DNA from 4 places in the Streptomyces sp. NBC_00984 genome. Region 1 is predicted to be linked to each of the others. Evidence: riboswitches for the same ligand, from Rfam matches in the RefSeq annotation. Region 1 holds a riboswitch; each other region holds the start of a gene.

Region 1 (5,450 bases):
GACCACCCCGACCGGCTCCCGGCGCACCAGCAACGGCCCGAGCGCCCCGGCCCGCCGCTCCTCGTACGGGAACTCGCGGGCGACGGTGATCGCCGAGTCCCACACCATCATCGCGGCGAGCGCCTGCACCATGATGCTCGACGTGTACGGGGTGCCGTTCTCCGAGCTGATGACCCGGGCGATCTCCTCGTACCGCACGGCGAACCCGTCCTTGATCCGGGTGACCACCGCGATCCGTTCGTCCGGGCTCATCCGCGCCCAGGGCCCCTCGTCGAACGCCCGCCGCCCGGCGGCGACGGCACGGTCCACGTCCGCCTCGCAGGCGTGCGGCACCCGGCCGATGACCTGTTCGGTGTGCGGCGAGACGACCTCGATCGTGTCCCGGCCCAGCGGATCGACCAACTCCCCGCCGATGAACAGTTTTCCGTGTTCGACAAGCTCGGTCATGGCTGCTGCCTCCCGCGGCCCGGCGCGTTGCCCGACTCAGTATCCGACTCGGCATCTGACTCTGTGTCAGAACTGATACCAGTTCCAGTTCCAGGAGTCCACGGCCGCGACAGCACCCCGGACGAGATGGTCAACCAGGGCTACTACTGGAACAAGTTCTCGTTACAGTGGGGGCGACGCACCGGAGCCGCGAAGCCGTACGCCGTCCAGAGAGATGGGGACCTCATGACGCAGGTGACCGACCACGGCGGGGGCGTGCACAGCATCAAGGTGCCCATCCCGGACAATCCGCTCGGCCATACCCTCGTGCACGTCCTGGACACCGATCGGGGACCGGTCCTGATCGACACCGGGTGGGACGATCCCGAGGCCTGGGACACGCTCGGTGCCGGGCTCGCCGCCGTCGGTACGGAGATGGCCGACATCCACGGGGTGGTCATCACCCACCACCATCCCGACCACCACGGGCTCTCCGGCCAGGTGCGCGAGGCTTCCGGGGCCTGGATCGCCATGCACGCGGCGGACACCGCGATCGTGCGACGTACCCGGGAGTCCCGGCCCGGTACCTGGCTGACGTATCTCGCGGCCAAGCTCGCCGCGGTCGGTGCGCCCGAGGAGCACCTCGCGCCGTTGCGGGCCGCCGCGGCCGGCGGGGGGCGGATGCGTACCTTGCCGGGATTGCGGGCCGCGCTGCCGGACCGGGAGATCGTGCCCGGTGAGCTGCTCGGTCTGGCGGGGCGCAGGCTGCGGGCGATCTGGACGCCGGGGCACACGCCGGGGCATGTGTGCCTGCACCTGGAGGAGGAGCATCCGGGGAATCTGCCGGGCCGGGGGCGGCTCTTCTCGGGGGATCACCTGCTGCCGGGGATCAGTCCGCACATCGGGCTGTACGAGGACCCGGACGACGCGACGGTCACCGACCCGCTCGGCGACTACCTCGACTCGCTGGAGCGCATCGGCCGGCTCGGGGCCGCCGAGGTGCTGCCCGCGCATCAGTACGCCTTCACCGACGCGGCGGGACGCGTACGGGAGCTCCTCGGCCATCACGAGGAGCGGCTGACCGGGCTGCTGGGACTGCTGGCCGAGCCGCTGACGCCGTGGGAGCTGGCCGAGCGGATGGAGTGGAACCGGCCCTGGGCGCAGATCCCGCACGGCTCCCGGAACATCGCCGTCTCGGAGGCCGAGGCGCATCTGCGGCGGCTGGTGAAGCTCGGGCGCGCGGAGGCGGTGCCGGGGAGCGAGCCGGTGACATATATCGCAGTGTGAGGCGGGGCGGGCATCGCAGTGTGAGGCAGGCCGCCCCGCGGGGCTCATCTCAATGGCAGGGCCTCACTGACCCACCCGTCCGTCGATGCACTCGCGCAGCAGGTCGGCCTGCCCGCAGTGCCGGGCGTACTCCTCGATCCTGTGCACCAGCAGCTCCCGGACGGAGATCTTGTCCTTCCCCAGCCGCTCGCCGAGGTCCGGGTGCCCGGCCAGCGCGGCGTCGGTCGCGGCCTGCTCGCGCTGCAGATCGGCGTACGCGGCGTCGACCACGGCCTGCTCGGCGACGGCTCCGTCGAAGTCCGCGTCCCGCTTGCCGTACAGCTTCGGCAGCGGTTCACCGTCGGTGATCCAGTTGCGCCAGTCCCGTTCCACCTCGGCGAGGTGGCGCAGGAGGCCGAGCAGCGACAGCGTCGACGGCGGGACCGACCGGCGGGCCAGCTGCTCCGCGTCCAGGCCGTCGCACTTCATCCGCAGGGTCAGCCGGTAGTCGGTCAGATACTCCGCGAGCGTCGCGAGCTCGCCCTCCGGGCTCGTGCCCTCCTTGCTGCGGGGGTCGTCGTCCGGGTCCGCCCACATGTCGGGGTAGACGGTCGCCTGGGTCCAGCGTGCGGGTTGATCACTCATGCGGGACATGGTCGTCCGTTCGGGGCCGAACTCGCCAGTGGGTTTCCCCCGTTGCCCGCCAGTGGGTATTCCGCGTTGCCGGCGAGCCGAAGCCGCCCCGGGCCCGGCCGGGCCCGCCCGGTAGAGTGTGCGGGTCGTCATCATGCCCGTTCAGGGGGAAGCCGGTGCGAATCCGGCACTGACCACGCAGCCGTGAGCCGTCGTCGCAGACGGTGAGTCGGAATGCCCTGTCCGCGGTCGTGACCGGCTCGGACCACCGGACCCGCCGGTGGTCGGCACCGTCGAGGTATACGGAGCCGGAGCCTGGTGCCTGAGCGTGCCTGTGCCCGGTTCACCCCGCAGGAGAGGCCCCGCCCGCCATGACCGTACGCCGCAGCGCAGCAACGCTCGCCGCCACCGCCGCCGTGCTCTGCGCGGCCGCAGCGCCGGTCGCGGTCGCAGCGCCGTCCCCCTCGCCGTCCGCCGCACTGCCCGCCGGGCTGTACGGCACGAAGGACCCCACCTACGACGGGGTGTGGCGGCAGTCGCTGGCCTTCCTCGCCCAGCGGCTCGAAGGCGTCACACCGGCCGCGAAGTCGGTGGACTGGCTGATCTCCCAGCAGTGCGCCGACGGCTCCTACGCCGCGTTCCGGCCCGATGTCTCCAAGCCGTGCGACGCGAAGACGATGCGGGACACCAATGCCACCGCGGCCGCCACCCAGGCGCTGGTCGAGGTCGGCGGGCACCGGGAGACCGTGAACAACTCGGTGCGCTGGCTGAAGTCCGTGCAGAACGAGGACGGCGGCTGGGGCTACACCGCGGGCGCGCCCAGCGACGCCAACTCCACTTCCCTGGTGATCGGCGCCCTCGCCCGGCAGGGGCAGCGGCTCGCGGACATCACGACCCCCGGCGGCAAGACCCCGTACGACCCGCTGCTCGCGCTCGCGATCCCGTGCGGGGGCAAGGACGGCGGCGCCTTCGCCTACCAGCCCGACAAGAAGGGGAAGCTCGTCGCGAACGCGGACGCCACCGCGGCCGCCGTGCTCGGCGCGATGGGCAAGGCACTGGCCGTCGGGAACAACGCCGCGGGCAAGGCGCCCAGCTGCCACCCCGGTTCCGGCCTCACGCCCGAGCAGGCCGCCCAGAACGGCGCCCACTACCTCACCGGTGCCCTCGCCGGGAACGGCCACCTGAACCAGGCGCCGATGCCGGGTGCCACCGACTCCACCCCGCAGCCCGACTTCGGCAACACCGCGGACGCGGTCGTCGCGCTGTCCGCGGCCGGTCACCAGGACAAGGCGGCCGGGGCGCTCGGCTGGCTGAAGAAGAACTCCGCGGACTGGGCCGCCCAGAACGGCCCCGCCGCCTACGCCCAGCTGATCCTGGCCGCCCACTCGACCGGCGACAACGCCCGGGACTTCGGCGGCGTCGACCTGGTCGCCCGGCTGAACGCGGCCGGCCCCGCGCCCGCCGCCGTCGTGACGCCCGACCCGTCCGCCGACACCGGGTACGAGGCCACCGAGAAGGACCAGGTCCACAGCGGCGACGACGTGATCGGGGGCGTGTGGTGGTACATCGGCATCGCCCTCGTCCTCGCGGCAATCGCGTTCTTCCTGATCAGCGGTCGCCGGAAGAACAGGCAGCTGTGAGGCGCACGGGAAGGGCCACCGCGCTGCTGGTGGTCCTGGGCGCCGTCCTGGCCGTGCTCGGCGCGGGTCCGGCCCAGGCGGCCGGCTACCGGTACTGGTCGTTCTGGGAAGGCTCCGGCTCCGGCTGGACGTACGCCACCCAGGGCCCGTCCCTGGTCCGGCCCGACGACGGGACGGTGCAGGGTTTCCGGTTCTCGGTGAGCGAGGACTCCCAGGACTCGGCGAAGCCGCGCCGTGCCCCCGCCTTCACGAAGATCTGCGCGGACACCCCGGCCGAGGACGGCACCAAGAGGATCGCGCTCGTCATCGACCCGGGCACGACCGCGGACGCCCCGGCCGGTGAGACACCGCCCGCGCTGCGCACCGCGTGCGCGCGGGTCGACCCCGACGCGAGCGCCGCGGAGGCGCTCGCCTCGGTGGCCAAGCCCTTGCGGTACAGCAGCGACGCGATGCTCTGCGCGATCACCGGCTACCCGGTCTCCGGCTGCGGCGAACAGGTCTCCGGCGACGGGCACGGCACGCCTGCCGCGTCCGCCTCCGCCTCACCGGCCGGATCCGCGGCCGCCACCGGCTCGGGCGGCTCCGGCGGCCCGTCCGCCGGGGTGCTCGTCGGTGTCGGCGCCGTTCTCCTCCTCGGCATCGCCGCGGTCGTGCAGGCCCGCCGCCGCCGCGGATGACCGCCTCGACCAGCTCCGCGGTCCTGGCGCGCCGCCGTCCGCTGCGCGCCCCCGAGGCGAACCGGAGCAACGCCCTGCCCGCCGGGGCCTGGTGGCTGTGGGCGCTCGGCCTCGCCACCGCCGCCTCCCGGACCACCAATCCGCTGCTGCTCGGGCTGCTGGTGGGGGTGGCCGGTTACGTCGTGGCGGCGCGCCGCACGGACGCGCCGTGGGCCCGTTCGTACGGGGCGTTCGTCAGGATCGGGCTGTTCGTCGTCGCCGTGCGGCTGGTCTTCTCCGTCTTCCTCGGTTCGCCGATCCCCGGCACGCACCTGGTGTTCACGCTCCCCGAAGTGCCGCTGCCCGACTGGGCGAAGGGGGTCAGGATCGGCGGCCGGGTCACCGCCGAGCAGTTGCTCTTCGCGCTCTACGACGGGGCGAAACTGGCCACGCTGCTGATCTGCATCGGTGCGGCGAACTCGCTCGCCAACCCGGCCCGGCTGCTGAAGTCGCTGCCGGGCGCGCTGTACGAGGCGGGCGTCGCCGTCGTCGTCGCGATGACGTTCGCGCCGAACATGGTCGCCGACGTGCTGCGGCTGCGCACCGCACGGCGGCTGCGGGGCCGTCCGACCGGGGGCATCAAGGCGGTCCTCCAGATCGGACTGCCGGTCCTGGAGGGCGCGCTGGAGCGGTCGGTCGCGGTGGCGGCGTCGATGGACGCGCGCGGATACGGGCGTACCGCCCAGGTCCCGCCCGCCGTCCGGCACACCACGAACGTCCTCACGCTCGGCGGGCTGCTCGGGGTGTGTGCCGGTACGTACGGCCTGCT
Region 2 (5,450 bases), 3.2 Mb from region 1:
CTCCAGGAATTGGTCGTCGAGGGCCGGCTGGAGCGCATCCAGGGCAAGGGCACCTTCGTGGCCAAGCCGAAGGTCTCGCAGGCCCTGCAACTCACCTCGTACACCGAGGACATGCGCGCCCAGGGCCTCGAACCGACCTCCCAGCTGCTGGACATCGGCTACGTGACGGCCGACGACACGCTGGCGGGACTGCTCGACATCACCACCGGTGGCCGGGTGCTGAGGATCGAGCGGCTACGGCTGGCCAGCGGCGAGCCGATGGCGATCGAGACCACCCACCTTTCAGCCAAACGCTTCCCCGCGCTCCGCCGTTCGCTGGTGAAGTACACCTCCCTCTACACCGCACTTGCGGAGGTGTACGACGTACGGCTGGCCGAGGCCGAGGAGACCATCGAGACCTCGCTGGCCACCCCGCGCGAAGCCGGCCTGCTCGGCACGGACGTGGGCCTGCCGATGCTGATGCTCTCCCGGCACTCGCTCGACGGACAGGGCGAGCCGGTGGAGTGGGTGCGTTCGGTCTACCGCGGCGACCGGTACAAGTTCGTGGCGCGCCTGAAGCGGCCCACGGACTGACCCCGGCGCGGGGACGGACTCCAGCCGTCCCGCCCGTACGGAACGTCGCTCGCGGCCCCCGTGGAACGCACCACTCCACGGGGGCCTTTCGCATGTCCTGGTACGGACCAACTGCCGTACACCTGACGGATTTTCGAGCATACGCACCCGATTCGCGGACCGTTTCCGGACCGCAATGCGGACAGGGGGTGACGGTGACCGGAAGCCTCCCCTAGATTTCCTGCGCATTACAAGGTGATCAGCGAGGGGACGGAGTCGCCAAATGCCAGCAGACCCAGAAGGAAAACCACCCACCGTCACACCGGTCCGGGTGGTCATCGCCCTGTGTCTCGTCGCGCCGTTCGTGGCGATGCTCTGGGTGAGTTCGTACGCGAAGGTGGACCCCACCTTCATCGGCATTCCGTTCTTCTACTGGTACCAGATGCTCTGGGTGCTGATCTCCACCGCGCTCACGATGACCGCGTACAAGCTGTGGCAGCGTGACCAGCGCGCCCGCAAGGGAGGTGAGTCGGCATGAAGGACGGTGTGAACGGCGTCGCGCTCGGCGTCTTCATCTTCTTCTTCGTGGCCGTCACGGTCATGGGCTTCCTGGCGGCGCGCTGGCGCAAGGCCGAGAACGAGGCCAGCCTCGACGAATGGGGCCTGGGCGGACGGTCGTTCGGCACCTGGGTCACCTGGTTCCTGCTCGGCGGCGACCTGTACACCGCGTACACCTTCGTCGCCGTTCCGGCGGCGATCTACGCGGCGGGCGCGGCGGGCTTCTTCGCCGTGCCCTACACGATCCTCGTGTACCCGCTGATCTTCACCTTCCTGCCGCGGCTCTGGTCGGTCTCGCACAAGCACGGGTACGTCACCACCTCGGACTTCGTCCGCGGGCGCTTCGGCTCGAAGAGCCTCTCGCTGGCGGTCGCCGTCACGGGCATCCTCGCCACGATGCCGTACATCGCGCTCCAACTCGTCGGCATCCAGGCGGTGCTGGACGTGATGGGCGTCGGCGGCGGCGAGAACACCCACTGGTTCATCAAGGACCTGCCGTTGCTGATCGCGTTCGCGGTGCTCGCCGCGTACACCTACTCGTCCGGCCTGCGGGCGCCCGCGCTGATCGCGTTCGTCAAGGACGGACTGATCTACCTGGTCATCGCGGTGGCGATCATCTACATCCCGATCAAGCTGGGCGGCTTCGACAACATCTTCGCCAAGGCGGGCGAGGCGTTCTCCCAGACCAATCCGGCCACCGGCAAGCCGCGCGGCGCGCTCGCACCGGGCGAGGCCGGCCAATGGGGTTACGCCACCCTGGCGTTGGGCTCGGCGCTGGCGCTGTTCATGTATCCGCACTCGATCACGGCGACGCTCTCCAGCCGCAGCCGCAACGTGATCCGGCGCAACACCACGATCCTGCCGCTGTACTCGCTGATGCTGGGCCTGCTGGCGCTGCTCGGCTTCATGGCCATCGCCGCCGGGATCAAGGTGGACAACGGGCAGCTGGCCATCCCCCAGTTGTTCGAGAACATGTTCCCGGACTGGTTCGCGGGCGTCGCGTTCGCCGCCATCGGCATCGGCGCGCTGGTGCCCGCCGCGATCATGTCGATCGCCGCGGCGAACCTCTTCACCCGCAACATCTACAAGGACTTCCTGAAGCCGGACGCGACCCCGGAGCAGGAGACCAAGGTCTCCAAGCTGGTGTCGCTGCTGGTCAAGGTCGGCGCGCTCGCCTTCGTCCTCACCATGGACAAGACGGTCGCGATCAACTTCCAGCTGCTCGGCGGCATCTGGATCCTCCAGACGATGCCGGCCCTGGTCGGCGGCCTGTTCACCCGCTGGTTCCACCGCTGGGCGCTGCTCGCGGGCTGGGCGGTCGGCATGGTGTACGGGACGGTGGCCGCGTACGGGGTCGCCAGCCCGACCCAGGCGCACTTCGGCGGGTCCTCCGAGGAGATCCCCGGCATCGGCGAGATCGGCTACATCGGCCTCACCGCGTTCGTGCTGAACGTGGTGGTGACGGTGGTGCTCACCTTCGTCCTGAACGCCGTGAAGGCGCCCGCCGGGATCGACGAGACCTCCCCGTCCGACTACACGGCCGACGCGGGCGACCCGGGCGTGAAGACGGAACTCCCGCCGGCCACGGCAGGGGCGCCGGGCGGTCACTGAGACCCGCGCCAACGGCCCGTCGACGGCCCGCCGAGCCTCCTCCAGCGGGGCGCGGCGGGCCGTCGGCTTGATCCGGCCCGGCGGCCCGGGAAAGGGCCGTACGGCTCATTCTGTGGGCCCCGCCCAGTCGGCGCGACACAACATGTGGGGGCTGCCTCATCGGGCAGCCCCCACATGTATGCTCGTCCTCGCTGTCGCCGCAGGGGAATCCGGTGCGAATCCGGAACTGTCCCGCAACGGTGTATTCAGTGCGCTTTTGTGCACCCCCGAGTCAGTCCGATGACCTGCCGGCAGCGCATCCGGCTCGACCGAACCGGATGCCCAGACGTCCGGGCCTCGCGGTTGGGCCGGTGGACGCCGTGCGGAGTGCTGCCCTGCCCCGGGTACGCGCCCGTAGGGCTGCCCCGTTCCCCGCCGGCCCCGAGCCGAGCGAGGGAGAGCACCACGTGACCATCGCGCCAGCCGATCCGGCTTCAGTCGCCGTGTCCGCAGCAGCCGAGTCCGAGGCAGCCGCACAGGACGGACCGGGAACCGCACTGCTGCGGACCCTGACCGACCTCACCGCCGATCTGCCCGACACCGACCCCGGCCGGGTCGCCGCCGCCGCGCTGCGCGGTCGCAGCGCCCGAGCGGACGAGGCCGAGCTGCGCTCGCTGGCCACCGAGGCCGCCGCGGGCCTGATCTCCGAGGACCCCGCCTACTCCCGGCTCGCCGCCCGGCTCCTGACCCTCACCATCGCGGACGAGGCGGCCGGCCAGGGCGCGGCCTCCTTCTCCGCCTCGGTCGCCGTCGGGCACCGCGAGGGCCTGATCGCGGACCGTACCGCCGAGTTCGTCGCCCGCCACGCGGCCGCGCTGGACGCGCTGGTGGAGCGTTCGCTCGCCGACGGCGCGGACGACCGCTTCGGCTACTTCGGGCTGCGGACCCTGCACAGCCGCTATCTGCTGCGCCACCCGCACACACGCCAGGTCATCGAGACGCCCCAGCACTTCATGCTGCGGGTCGCGTCCGGGCTCGCCGAGGACGACTCGCAGCGCGCGGTGGACGAAGTGGCGGCGCTGTACGGGCTGATGAGCCGGCTCGACTACCTCCCCTCCTCCCCCACGCTCTTCAACTCCGGCACCCGGCACCCGCAGATGTCCTCCTGCTACCTGCTGGACTCCCCGCTGGACGAGCTCGACTCGATCTACGACCGCTACCACCAGGTGGCCCGGCTCTCGAAGCACGCGGGCGGCATCGGTCTGTCGTACTCCCGCATCCGCTCCCGCGGTTCGCTGATCCGTGGCACCAACGGGCACTCCAACGGCATCGTGCCGTTCCTGAAGACGCTCGACGCCTCCGTCGCCGCGGTCAACCAGGGGGGCCGCCGCAAGGGCGCCGCCGCCGTCTACCTGGAGACCTGGCACGCGGACATCGAGGAGTTCCTGGAGCTGCGCGACAACACGGGCGAGGACCAGCGGCGTACGCACAACCTCAACCTGGCGCACTGGATCCCGGACGAGTTCATGCGCCGGGTCGACGCGGACGGCGACTGGTCGCTGTTCTCGCCCGCCGACGTACCCGGTCTCGTCGACCTGTGGGGCGACGAGTTCGACGCCGCGTACCGGGCCGCCGAGGCGAAGGGGCTGGCCCGCAAGTCGATCCCGGCCCGCGAGCTGTACGGCCGGATGATGCGCACCCTCGCGCAGACCGGCCAGGGCTGGATGACGTTCAAGGACGCCTCCAACCGGACCGCGAACCAGACCGCCGAGCCGGGCAGCGTCGTCCACTCCTCGAACCTGTGCACCGAGATCCTCGAAGTCACCGACGACGGCGAGACGGCGGTCTGCAACCTGGGCTCGGTCAACCTCGGCGCGTTCGTCGCCGACGGTGACATCGACTGGGAGCGGCTGGACGCCACCGTCCGCACCGCCGTGACCTTCCTCGACCGGGTCGTCGACATCAACTTCTACCCGACCGAGCAGGCCAGCCGCTCCAACGCGAAGTGGCGCCCGGTGGGCCTGGGCGCCATGGGTCTCCAGGACGTCTTCTTCCAGCTGCGGCTGCCCTTCGACTCCCCCGAGGCCCGCGCGCTCTCCACGAGGATCTCCGAGCGGATCATGCTCGCCGCGTACGAGGCGTCGTGCGAGCTGGCCGAGCGGTCCGGCCCGCTGCCCGCCTGGTCGCAGACGCGCGCCGCTCGCGGTGTACTGCACCCCGACCACTACGACACCGAGCTGAACTGGCCGGAGCGGTGGGACGCGCTGCGCGCCCGCGTCGCGAAGAGCGGGATGCGCAACTCGCTGCTGCTCGCCATCGCGCCGACGGCGACGATCGCCTCGATCGCGGGGGTCTACGAGTGCATCGAGCCGCAGGTCTCCAACCTCTTCAAGCGCGAGACGCTCAGCGGTGAGTTCCTCCAGGTCAACGCGTACCTGGTGGATGAGCTGAAGCAGCTCGGGGTGTGGGACGCGCGGACCCGTGAGGCGCTGCGCGAGGCCAGCGGCTCGGTGCAGGGCTTCGCCTGGATCCCGGAGGACGTGCGGGCGCTGTACCGCACGGCGTGGGAGATCCCGCAGCGCGGCCTGATCGACATGGCGGCGGCCCGTACGCCGTTCCTGGACCAGAGCCAGTCGCTGAACCTGTTCCTGGAGACGCCGACGATCGGCAAGCTCTCCTCGATGTACGCGTACGCCTGGAAGCAGGGGCTGAAGACGACGTACTACCTGCGCTCGCGCCCGGCGACCCGG
Region 3 (5,450 bases), 5.4 Mb from region 1:
GCCGCCCTCCGGGGCGCGTTCGGGACGCGGCGCTCCGATCCTGCTGGGCAGGACCGCGACCGCGAAGTACGGCACGGAGCCGGCGTCGACCTCGGCCAGGTCGCCCACCCGCTCCCCGGCCATCGTGGCGCGCTCGACGTACCGCGCCTCGGGCAGCCGCCCGGACGTCTCGAAGGCGCGGCGCACGGCGGGAAACGTACGTCCCAGCTTCATGACCACCGCGGCGTCGGTGGCTGCGAGCCGGGCGGTCAGCTCCTCCTCCGGCAGGGTGCCGGGCAGGATGGTCAGCACCTCCTCGCCCTCGACGAGCGGGGTACCGAGCCGTGCGGCGGCCGCGCTGACCGAGGTGACGCCCGGGATCACTTCGGTCGGGTAGCGGTCGGCGAGCCGCTTGTGCATGTGCATGTACGAGCCGTAGAAGAGCGGGTCGCCCTCGGCCAGCACGGCGACCGTGCGGCCGGCGTCGAGATGCACCGCCAGGCGGGCCGCCGCCTCGGCGTAGAACTCCTCCATCGCTCCCCGGTAACCGCCCGGGTGGTCCGTGGTCTCCGTCGTGACGGGGTAGACCAGCGGCTCCTCGACATGGTCGGTACGGATGTGCTTCGCCGCGATGGACCGGGCGATGGACCGCCCGTGCCGGGCACTGTGATAGGCGATGACATCGGCCTCGGCGATGATCTCCACCGCGCGTACGGTCATCAGGGCCGGATCGCCGGGGCCGAGCCCGACCCCGTACAGCCGGCCCGTCTTCTGCTCGCTCACGTCTACTCTTCCTCGCTGGCGATCGCGTTGAGCGCGGCGGCCGCCATGGCGCTGCCGCCGCGACGGCCCCGGACGATCAGATGCTCCAGCCCGGACGGGTGCGCGGCCAGGGCGTCCTTGGACTCGGCGGCACCGATGAAGCCGACCGGCACGCCGATGACGGCGGCGGGGCGCGGCGCGCCCTCCTCGATCATCTCCAGCAGCCGGAACAGGGCGGTCGGTGCGTTTCCGACGGCGACGACCGCGCCGTCCAGCCGGTCGCGCCACAGCTCCAGGGCGGCGGCGCTGCGGGTGGTGCCCAGCTGCTTCGCGAGTTCCGGCACCGCCGGGTCGGACAGGGTGCACACCACCTCGTTGTCCGCGGGCAGCCGCTTGCGGGTGACGCCGCTGGCGACCATGGCCACATCGCACAGGATGGGTGCGCCGGCCCGCAGAGCGGCGCGGGCGCGGGCGACCGCGTCCGGGGTGAAAGCGAGATCACGGACGAGGTCGACCATCCCGCAGGCGTGGATCATGCGGACCGCGACCTGGCTCACATCGGCGGGCAGGCCTGCGAGATCCGCCTCTGCACGGATCGTGGCGAAGGACTGGCGATAGATCGCCGGTCCGTCCTTCTCGTACTGGTGCACGGTGCTTTCGCTCTCTTCCTCGGGTGTGCGACGGTCGGGTACAGGGGAGTGGGGCGTACGGGATCAGCCGCGCGCGCGGCGGGCCGCGGCCACCGCGGCGGCGAGCCCACCGGGGCTGTCGGGGACGCTCACGGGGGCGTCCCGTACCTCGCCCCGTACGAGCGAGATCCGGTGTCCGTCGGGGGTGGCGACGACGTCCACCCACTCGCCGCGGGGGTGGCCGCACCGGCGTTCGCACCCGGACCAGTACACCGGCAACGGGCCCACGGCCCCCACCGCGTCCGCCGCCTGGGCCCGCACATCGGCCAGCGACTTCGCGCAGCCCGGCCGGCCGATACAGGCACCCACCCCGGCCCAGGGGGAGCCGGGTCCGACGACGAGGCCGGTGGCCCCCAGATCGTCCAGCAGACCCGCGGCCCGCCGCCGCTCCACCCCCGGTACGACGACCCCGCGCCACGGCGTCAGCCGCAACTCACCGCGGCCCCGGTGCCGGGCCGTGTCCGTCAACGACCGCCACTGCGCCGGGCCGACGCGCCCCAGGGGGATGCCGACGGACAGCGCGGCCCCGTCGTGCGGGCCGGTCACGACGCCGGGGGCGGGGCCGTCCGAGCTCCGCGGGCAGGCACGGTCCTCGGTGGAAGTGGTGCCGGTACCCGTCGCCCGCAACCGTCGTACGACCTCGTCGAAGAGGGATCCGGCACCGCCGGGCAGGTCCGACACGCGCCAGGCACCGGTGCCCGACGCCTGATCCAGGAAGGTCCCGGCCGCCAGGAGGGCGGCCTGCGGCGCCTGCGCGCCCGGTATTCGTACCGCTGTCCTGGCCGTGCCGATCCGCAGCAGCGCCGTTCCGTCGTCCTGCGCCAGCAACGTCACGTCGCCGCCCAGCGCGTCCACATCGCCACGGCCGTCGTCGAGCACGAACAGGAACCTGCCCGAGAGGCCCGCCGTCCGGTCGCCCGCGCACAACAGCGCGTCCAGCGCGGACAGCCAGGGGCCGACGTCCCGTGCGCCGCGGCCGTCGAGCCCCGAGAGCGGCGACGCCACGATGTTGCGTATCCGCTCGTGGCGCGCGGAGGGCAGCAGCCCCGCCTCGCCCAGCCTGTCGGCCAGTTCGCCTCCGCAGTCCGGGCCCAGCCCGCGCAACTGGACATTGCCGCGCGAAGTGAGATGCAACTCACCATCGCCCAGGCTCCCCGCCAACGCCCCCAGGGCGTCCGCCTGCACCGCGGTCAGCAGCCCGCCGGGAACACGGACGCGGGCCAGAGCGCCGTCGTCCGCCCGGTGCAGCCGCAGCGTGCCGGGGCAGGCGTCACCGCGGTCCCGGGGAGACGCGTCTCCCGGCGGTGAAGGCGAAGTGGCAGGTCGGGGCATGGCGGCGAGCATACCGACCATCTGACCAGATCCGTATGTCCTCCATCGGTTGACCGGCCCTTACTATGCCTAGTGACGGGCCATCCGGCACGTCGTCGCCACAGACGGCGACAGGGGAGGAAGTCCGGTGCAAGTCCGGCACGGTCCCGCCACTGTGAGTCCGGCCACGGCCGGGCAAGTCAGGAACTCCCTTCCCCACACGCTCGGATCCGTTCGAGCGGGGAGCTTCATTCCGACACCGCCCGGGGCGTGGACACCCCGAGGAAGGCCCGACGCCGCATGATCCTGCTCCTGTCGACGTCCGACACCGACCTGCTCAGCGCCCGCGCCTCGGAGGGCCCGGTCTCCTACCGCTACGCCAACCCCTCCCGGCTCCCGCTCCAGGACCTGCCACAGCTCCTGGACGGCGTCGACCTGGTCGTCGTGCGCCTCCTCGGCGGGGTACGCGCCTGGCAGGACGGCCTCGACCAGGTGCTCGCCACCGGACGCCCCGTCGTCGTCCTCACCGGCGAACAGGCCCCCGACGCCCAGCTGATGGCCGCCTCGACGGTTCCCATCGGCATCGCCGCCGAGGCCCATGCCTATCTGGCCCACGGCGGGCCCGCCAACCTGGACCAGCTCGCCCGCTTCCTCTCCGACACCGTCCTGCTCACCGGCCACGGCTTCGCCCCGCCCGCCCCGGCACCCTCCTGGGGCCCGCTGGAGCGCACCCCCCGGCGCACCGACGGCCCGGTCGTCGCCGTGCTCTACTACCGCGCCCACCACATGAGCGGCAACACCGCGTTCATCGAGGCCCTGTGCCGTGCCGTCGAGGACGCGGGCGCCCGCGCGCTGCCGCTGTACGTCGCCTCGCTGCGCACCCCCGAGCCCGAACTCATCGAAGCGCTGCGCGCCGCCGACGCGATCGTGACGACCGTCCTCGCCGCGGGCGGCACCCGGCCCGCCGAGGCGTCGGCGGGCGGTGACGACGAGTCCTGGGACGCGGGCGTCCTCAGCGGCCTCGACGTACCCATCCTCCAGGCCCTCTGCCTCACCGGTTCGCGCACCGACTGGGAAGGCAACGACGAGGGAGTCTCCCCGCTCGACGCCGCCAGCCAGATCGCGGTCCCCGAATTCGACGGCCGCCTGATCACCGTTCCGTTCTCGTTCAAGGAGATCGACGAGGACGGCCTGCCCGCGTACGTCGCCGACACCGAGCGCGCCGCCCGCGTCGCCGGGATCGCCGTGCGCCACGCCCGGCTGCGCCACATCCCGGCCGCCGAGAAGCGGATCGCGCTCGTCCTCTCCGCGTACCCGACCAAGCACTCCCGGATCGGCAACGCGGTCGGCCTCGACACCCCGGCCAGCGCCGTCGCCCTGCTGCGCCGACTCCGCGCCGAGGGATACGACTTCGGTACGGAGGAGGTCCCCGGCCTCGCGTCGGGCGACGGCGACGAGCTGATCCGCGCGCTGATCGAGGCGGGCGGCCACGACCAGGAGTGGCTCACCGAGGAGCAGTTGGCCCGCAACCCGGTCCGCATCCCGGCCGCCGACTACCGGCGCTGGTACGCGACCCTCCCGGCCGAGCTCCGCGAAGCCGTCGAGCAGCACTGGGGCCCCGCCCCGGGCGAGATGTTCGTGGACCGGTCGAGCAACCCGGAGGGCGACATCGTCCTCGCGGCCCTGCGCCGCGGCAATCTGCTCATCCTCATCCAGCCGCCGCGCGGCTTCGGCGAGAACCCGATCGCGATCTACCACGACCCCGATCTGCCGCCCTCGCACCACTATCTGGCCGCCTACCGCTGGATCGCGGCCCCGGCCGACGACAACGGCTTCGGCGCCGACGCGATGATCCACCTCGGCAAGCACGGCAACCTGGAATGGCTGCCCGGCAAGAACGCCGGCCTCTCCGCCGCCTGCGGCCCCGACGCCGCCCTCGGCGACCTCCCGCTCATCTACCCGTTCCTGGTCAACGACCCGGGCGAGGGGACGCAGGCCAAGCGGCGCGTCCACGCCACCCTCGTGGACCACCTCGTACCGCCGATGGCGCGCGCCGACAGCTACGGGGACATCGCCCGGCTCGAACAACTCCTGGACGAGCACGCCCAGATCGCGGCGATGGACCCGGCGAAGCTGCCGGCGATCCGCGCACAGATCTGGACCCTGATCCAGGCGGCCAAGCTCGATCACGACCTGGGGCTCGAAGACCGCCCCGAGGACGAGGGCTTCGACGAGTTCATCATGCATCTCGACGGCTGGCTCTGCGAGATCAAGGACGCGCAGATCCGCGACGGCCTGCATGTCCTGGGCGGCGCCCCGGCCGGCGCCGACCGGGTCAACCTCGTCCTCGCGATCCTGCGCGCCCGTCAGATCTGGGGCGGCACGGCCTCCCTGCCGGGCCTGCGCGAGGCGTTGGGGCTCGACGAGTCCGCCGCGACCCGGGTCACCGCGGACGAGGCCGAGGAGCGGGCCCGCGCCCTGGTCCAGGCGATGGAGGACGCGGACTGGTCTCCGGAAGCCGTCGCCGGGGTGGCGGCCGGGCACCCGCGGGCCGTCAGCGACATCCTCGACTTCGCGGCCCGCGAGGTGGTGCCGCGGCTGGCCGCCACGACCGACGAACTCGACCACGCCCTCCACGCGCTGGACGGCGGATTCGTCCCCGCCGGACCCTCGGGCTCCCCGCTCCGCGGTCTGGTCAACGTCCTGCCG
Region 4 (5,450 bases), 5.4 Mb from region 1:
GTCGTTCTTGATGGCCGAGACATTCGCGAGCGGCGGATAGGACTTCAGGAACTTCTCCTTCTGCGCCGCGCCATTGTCACCGTAGTCGTTGATCACGATCACCTCGGGGTCACGGTCGACCACGGTCTCCCAGCCCACGGTCACCCAGCTGTCCTTGAGGTCCTTCATGACGTGATCGCCACCGGCCTTGGTGATGATGTCGTGCGGCCCCGCGAAAGCACCGGAGGTCAGCGGCTTGTCCCGCCCGTCGTCGTACAGGAAGACCCGCGGGCGGTCGGTACCCTTCGGCGCCTTCGCCTGCGCTTCCGCCACCTGCTTCCGGAACATCGCGACGAGGGCCTCCGCACGGTCCTCCACATCGAATATCTTTCCCAGGTTCCGCAGATCGGTGTAGAGCGCGTCGAGCGGTGCCATCACCCCGCGCGCTTTCCCCTTGCCGTTGCGGCACGACTCGCTCAGCAGATACGACCCGATGCCCACTTTCCGGAGTTCGGCAGGAGTGAACCCGTCCCCCTCGCTGAATCCGTAGTTCCATCCGGCGAAGACCAGATCGGCACGGGCGTCGAGGACCAGTTCCTTGTTGATCCTCTCCTTGGAGAGCCACTTGGCCTTCCGGTATCCGTCCTTCCAGGGAACGGACGTGAGGTCGCCCTTGTCCTCGGGCATCACATATCCCGCCATGTGGTCCTCGAGTTCGAGCGCGAACATGATCTCGGTGATGCCGACGTCATTGGTGACCACGCGCTGCGGGGCCTTGTCGTAGGTCTTCTTCTGGCCGCAGTTCTCGACGGTCACCGGATAGTGGCCGGTGCTTTTCCGAGCGCTGTCCTTCTCTCCTTGGTCCGAGGGCATTTCCGCACCGCAACCGGTGAGGACCAGGGCGGCGGCGATCACGATCGCGGCGGGGCGTACGAGGTTGTGCATGGCGGCGGTGACTCCTCAGGAATCGGGTCGAGCGGGGCGAAGACGGTCGAAGAGCAGCTGTACGGCGCCGGTCTCCGGATGCGGGACGCGGTGTGCCCGTACGCCGAAGACCTCGGCCAGCAGGCCGGGGGTGAGCACGTCGTGCGGAGCGCCGGAGGCGACGATCCGTCCGCCGTCGATGACATGGAGCAGATCGCAGTGGAGTGCGGCGAGGTTGAGGTCGTGCAGCGCGGTGAGGACGGTCAGCCCGCTGTCGCGCACCAGCGCCAGCACTTCCAGCTGCTGTGCGATGTCGAGGTGGTTGGTCGGCTCGTCGAGCACCAGCAGCCGGGGCTGCTGAGCCAGCGCGCGGGCGATCAGCACCCGCTGCTTCTCGCCGCCGGAAAGAGTGAGGAAGCCGCGGTCGGCGAGGTGGTCGGCGCCCACTCCCGCCAGCGCGGCCCCGCACGCCTGCCGGTCCTCGTCGGTGGTACGTCCCATCGACGACTGGTGCGGCAGCCGCCCCATCTCCACGACCTCGGCGACCGTGAAATCGAATTCGGTGGCCGCCTCCTGGGGAAGTGCGGCCAGCCGGCGCGCGCTTTCGCGCGCGCTCATGGCGTACAGATCCTCGCCGCCGAGCCGCACCGTGCCGCCCGAGGGACGCAGAGCCCGGTAGACACAACGCAACAGGGTGGATTTGCCACTGCCGTTGGGCCCGACCAGACCGACGAGCTGCCCCTCCCCCGCTCCCAGTGTGGCCTCCTCCACCAGCCGTGCGCCGGCGATCTCGACCGTCAGAGCATCGATGTCGATCCGCATCAGGCGCCTCCGAACGTGTAGGAGCGGCGGCGCATCAGGAGTACGAAGCACGGCACGCCGATGACCGCGGTCAGCACGCCCACCGGCAGTTCGGCAGGCGCGAGCACCACGCGGGAGAGGATGTCCACCCAGATCAACAGGACAGCACCCACCAGTGGTGCGACGGCCAGCAGCCGGCGGTGGTCCGCGCCGACGAGCATCCGTACGGCGTGCGGGACCATCAGTCCGACGAAGCCGATCGCACCGCTGACCGCGACCACCGCCCCCGTGACGGCCGCGGAGACCAGGAAAAGTTCCTTGCGCAGCCGCCCCGCGTCCACCCCCAGCGCGGCAGCGGTCTCGTCGCCCATGGCCAGGGCGTTCAGCCGACGCGCCGACCAGGCGAGGTGGGCGAGACCGCCGAGCACGGCCCCCGCGGCAATCGGTACGGAGGCCCAGTCGGCTCCGCCGAGGCTGCCGAGCATCCACATCATCGCGGAGCGGGCGGCTTCACCGCGCTCGGCCGCGAACACCATGAACGTGGTGACGGCCGAGAAGCCGTAGTACATCGCGGTGCCCGTCAGGACGAGCCGCAGCGGGGTCAGACCACGAGCGGTGCGTGCGATGGCGTACACCAGCATCATGGCGAGGAGCGCGGAAAGGAACGACGCCGTGGACAGCGCCCAGATGCCCAGCGTGCCGAAGGCTCCGAAGATGAGCACGGCATTGGCACCGACCGCCGCGCCCGAGGAGATGCCGAGGACGAACGGGTCGGCAAGGGCGTTGCGGACCATGGCCTGCACGGCGACGCCGATGGCCGAGAGTCCGGCCCCGACGACCGCGGCCAGCACGGCTCGCGGAAAGCGCAGTTCCCAGACGATGGTGTACGCGGGCACCTGGTCAGGGGCTATTCGGCCGCCCGTCAGCCCGGCCCACAGACAACACAGCACTTCGCTCCAGGAGAGCCCCGACGCCCCGATGCCCGCCCCGCAGACGAGGGAGACCGGGAGCACGGCGCACAGGACGGGAAGGAGCAGCGACAGCGACACGCGCCGGGGCGGCGCGGGCCCGGCTCCGGCACGGGCCGTGCGCGAGGGCACGGCAGGCTTACGGACGAGGGGTGTGGCCACGGGCGGATCGCTTTCGCCTCGGGCCGTGCACCTACGTGATCAAAGGAGCAGCCCGGACGCGGAGCGCCCTGCGCAGCACCACTCGCAGTCCACGGCGAATTGACAGGAGCCTTCACCACCGCGGGTAATCGGGCTCACGGGGCCATATCTCGGGCTCCGCCTACCGTTGCGGGTCAGCGCCGGATTTCGACCGGACTTCCCCCGCGGGGCACTTGCAGCTTAGCGTGCATGGGTTGACACACCGTCAGGGGGGATGGTCGGTGTGCACCGATTTGCGCACGTGCGGCCAGGTGATGGCTGGTCGACGGGGGCTGGTCCGCGGCTTCTGCTCGCGTGGCCCGCCCCGGCCGTCACCACTCTCCTGCACGGAAGAACCGGGGGGCCTCGCCCCGAGGGGAACGCGATGGCATTCCGGTCAGCGCGAGGAGATCTCGGCGAGCCAGGACTGACAGCGGCTGCCGAAGGGCTCCGCGTGCGCGGTGAGCGCAGCCCTCAGTCGGTCGGCCGACGCCGTGGCCCGGTCGATGACGTCGGCCGGGTAGGAGTATCGGACCCGGTGATCGGCAAACTCGTCCTCGTCGTCGACGAACACGCTTCCCCCGTCACGTACGCGGCAGACATCGAGGTCCAGGTCGATCATGGTGACCTCCCCGGGGTGCAACCACCGGGCCGGGGTGGTGACATCGCAGTAGGCGTCCAGCCGCGCGGGAGCCGCTTGGAACAGCGCCGTCCACCAGGCATCACGGGGAAAGAGCATGACCCTGGCCTCCCGCGTGGCATAGACAGGCCCCTCGGCACCCTTGCTGTAGACGGTGCCGACCGGCGCCCCGAGCCAGACCCCGTGCTCGTCCTCGCCCAGCCGGACCATGGAGTGGTGCCAGTGCAGGCTGCCGTCGTACTTACGGACGGAGACCAGCACCTCATCAGCATCCATGAACGCATCCATGGCCGGGACACTACAGCGATGGCCCGGCAACCGACCGGTGACCGGCAACCGCTCCGTCCGGGGTGTCCAGGACGAGGAAGGCGTTGTCGTTCTCCTGGCCGCCTCCCGTGACCCAGCCCGCGCTGCGCCAGCCCCACCAGCCGTGGGGGGCGTTGCCCTTGTCGTAGTTGGGCGCAACACGGTAGTTGGTGCCGCCTTCACCGAAGCCGCAGTGACGTGCGGTGGCCACCACCGAGCGGTTGTTACTCGTGACAACGTTGCCAGAGCGGATGTAGTCGCCCTTGCCCGGGATCGTGAAGTACAGGCGCCCCACCGTGCCCCATACGCTGGCACGGGTCTGAACTCCTGTGCCCGCCAGGGCTCTTGTCGCGGGTATGTGGACCGGCTCGCCGCCGGCCTCGGCGACCGCGCCCACGGAGGGCCGCGCCGCGGAGACGGTGTCGGGCGCGGACATCGGCACGGCCGCGCGGATCCGCGCCGGGGTCCCGTGGCCGGGCCGTACCGCTCAGCCCTGGTGCTTGCGGCGCGCGGCGGCTGCGTTGCGACCTGTCACCAGGTGTTCGTCGGCCAGCTTCCCGACCCGCGCGACATCACGCTCCGCAATCGCCTTGTAGAGGCCTTCGTGCTCCTGCGCGACGCCCTCCAGGTCGTCGTGCTGCCCCAGCAGCCAGCGCATCCTGCTGCGAAGAGTGCTCTGGAGCTCGTTCAGGAGTTCGTTGTCGGCCAGTTCGGTGACCGTCTCGTGGAAGTCGGCGGCGGCCCGGTGGGCCCGTACGGCATCCCCCTTCTCCGCCGCCTTCAGCTCGGCGTCGAGATCCGAGCGGAGCTTCTCGAGTCCCGCGCGGGTGCGCCGTTGGGCGGCGAGCCGGAAGGTCAGCGTCTCCAGGGCCGCGCGGACCTCGTCGAGGTCCTCGACGTCCGCCGGTGTGAACTCCCGTACAACGGCCCAGGTTCGCGGCCTGGGTGTCACCAGCCCCTCGGTGACCAGCGCCTTCAGGGCCTCTCGGACGGGCAGCCTGCTCACCCCGAGCTCCGCGGCGAGCTCGCGCTCGACGAGCTTGCTGCCCGGCTCACGCACACCGTCGATGATCTCGTCACGCAACTGGCGCGTGACCCGCTCCGACTCCGGCTCGAAGTCTCCAGACCCTGTCATGTCCTCAATTCTCTCATCACTCGACGTCCGTATTCGGTATGCCGTCCGCGGCACGGGATTCTCAGGCCGGTGCGTAGCCGCGCGCGCGGATCAGGTCGCGGGCGAGCCGGGAGAAAGCGCGCGCGGCGGCGCTCTCGTAGGCGCTCTCCCGGTGCAGCAAGGTGGCGACGCGGGCGGGCAGCGGAGGGTCGATGGGAATCGGCGTGAGGTGAAGGTGGTCGTCCGCGATCGCGTCGGGCAGCACGGTGGCCAGCGGGCCGGTACGCCGGACGATTTCGGTGAGGGCCTGGATGGTGTTGGCCTCCACGGAGATCGGCGGGCTGACACGATGCCGGGCGAAGTAGCCGTCGATATGGCTCCGGGTGGCGAAGTCGCTGCTGAGCAACGCGAGTTGCTGGTCGGCCAGGTCGCTCACCGGCAGTGGCCGGTCGCCCCGGTCCTCGGCACGGTCCGTGGCGACGACGAGGCTGAGGGTCTCGGTGAACAGGGCGGTCGCGGTGATGCCGGGCAGATGGGA

What was found. Region 1 has a riboswitch for cobalamin ahead of OG520_RS28245 (prenyltransferase/squalene oxidase repeat-containing protein). Riboswitches for the same ligand answer to the same signal wherever they lie in the genome.
Region 2: linked by a shared signal. The riboswitch ahead of OG520_RS13330 (ribonucleoside-diphosphate reductase subunit alpha) and the one ahead of OG520_RS28245 (prenyltransferase/squalene oxidase repeat-containing protein) in region 1 are both predicted to bind cobalamin.
Region 3: linked by a shared signal. The riboswitch ahead of cobN (cobaltochelatase subunit CobN) and the one ahead of OG520_RS28245 (prenyltransferase/squalene oxidase repeat-containing protein) in region 1 are both predicted to bind cobalamin.
Region 4: linked by a shared signal. The riboswitch ahead of OG520_RS03925 (FecCD family ABC transporter permease) and the one ahead of OG520_RS28245 (prenyltransferase/squalene oxidase repeat-containing protein) in region 1 are both predicted to bind cobalamin.

Annotation. Positions count from the first base shown of each region.
Region 1 covers NZ_CP108734.1:6,312,372-6,317,821, reverse strand. The annotation lists gene OG520_RS28260 (aldehyde dehydrogenase) at 1-447, opposite strand, end outside; gene OG520_RS28255 (MBL fold metallo-hydrolase) at 673-1,713, shown strand; gene OG520_RS28250 (DinB family protein) at 1,777-2,346, opposite strand; cobalamin riboswitch at 2,452-2,587, shown strand; gene OG520_RS28245 (prenyltransferase/squalene oxidase repeat-containing protein) at 2,697-3,965, shown strand; gene OG520_RS28240 (SCO2322 family protein) at 3,962-4,642, shown strand; gene OG520_RS28235 (energy-coupling factor transporter transmembrane protein EcfT) at 4,639-5,450, shown strand, end outside.
Region 2 covers NZ_CP108734.1:3,090,197-3,095,646, forward strand. The annotation lists gene OG520_RS13315 (GntR family transcriptional regulator) at 1-573, shown strand, start outside; gene OG520_RS13320 (DUF3311 domain-containing protein) at 836-1,090, shown strand; gene mctP (monocarboxylate uptake permease MctP) at 1,087-2,721, shown strand; cobalamin riboswitch at 2,887-3,028, shown strand; gene OG520_RS13330 (ribonucleoside-diphosphate reductase subunit alpha) at 3,168-5,450, shown strand, end outside.
Region 3 covers NZ_CP108734.1:918,898-924,347, reverse strand. The annotation lists gene OG520_RS03885 (precorrin-2 C(20)-methyltransferase) at 1-762, opposite strand, end outside; gene OG520_RS03880 (precorrin-8X methylmutase) at 765-1,391, opposite strand; gene cobG (precorrin-3B synthase) at 1,455-2,774, opposite strand; adenosylcobalamin (AdoCbl) riboswitch at 2,875-2,955, shown strand; gene cobN (cobaltochelatase subunit CobN) at 3,042-5,450, shown strand, end outside.
Region 4 covers NZ_CP108734.1:929,634-935,083, forward strand. The annotation lists gene OG520_RS03915 (ABC transporter substrate-binding protein) at 1-924, opposite strand, end outside; gene OG520_RS03920 (ABC transporter ATP-binding protein) at 940-1,725, opposite strand; gene OG520_RS03925 (FecCD family ABC transporter permease) at 1,725-2,834, opposite strand; cobalamin riboswitch at 2,936-3,081, opposite strand; gene OG520_RS03930 (DUF402 domain-containing protein) at 3,250-3,768, opposite strand; gene OG520_RS03935 (hypothetical protein) at 3,791-4,240, opposite strand; gene OG520_RS03940 (GntR family transcriptional regulator) at 4,286-4,933, opposite strand; gene cynR (transcriptional regulator CynR) at 4,995-5,450, opposite strand, start outside.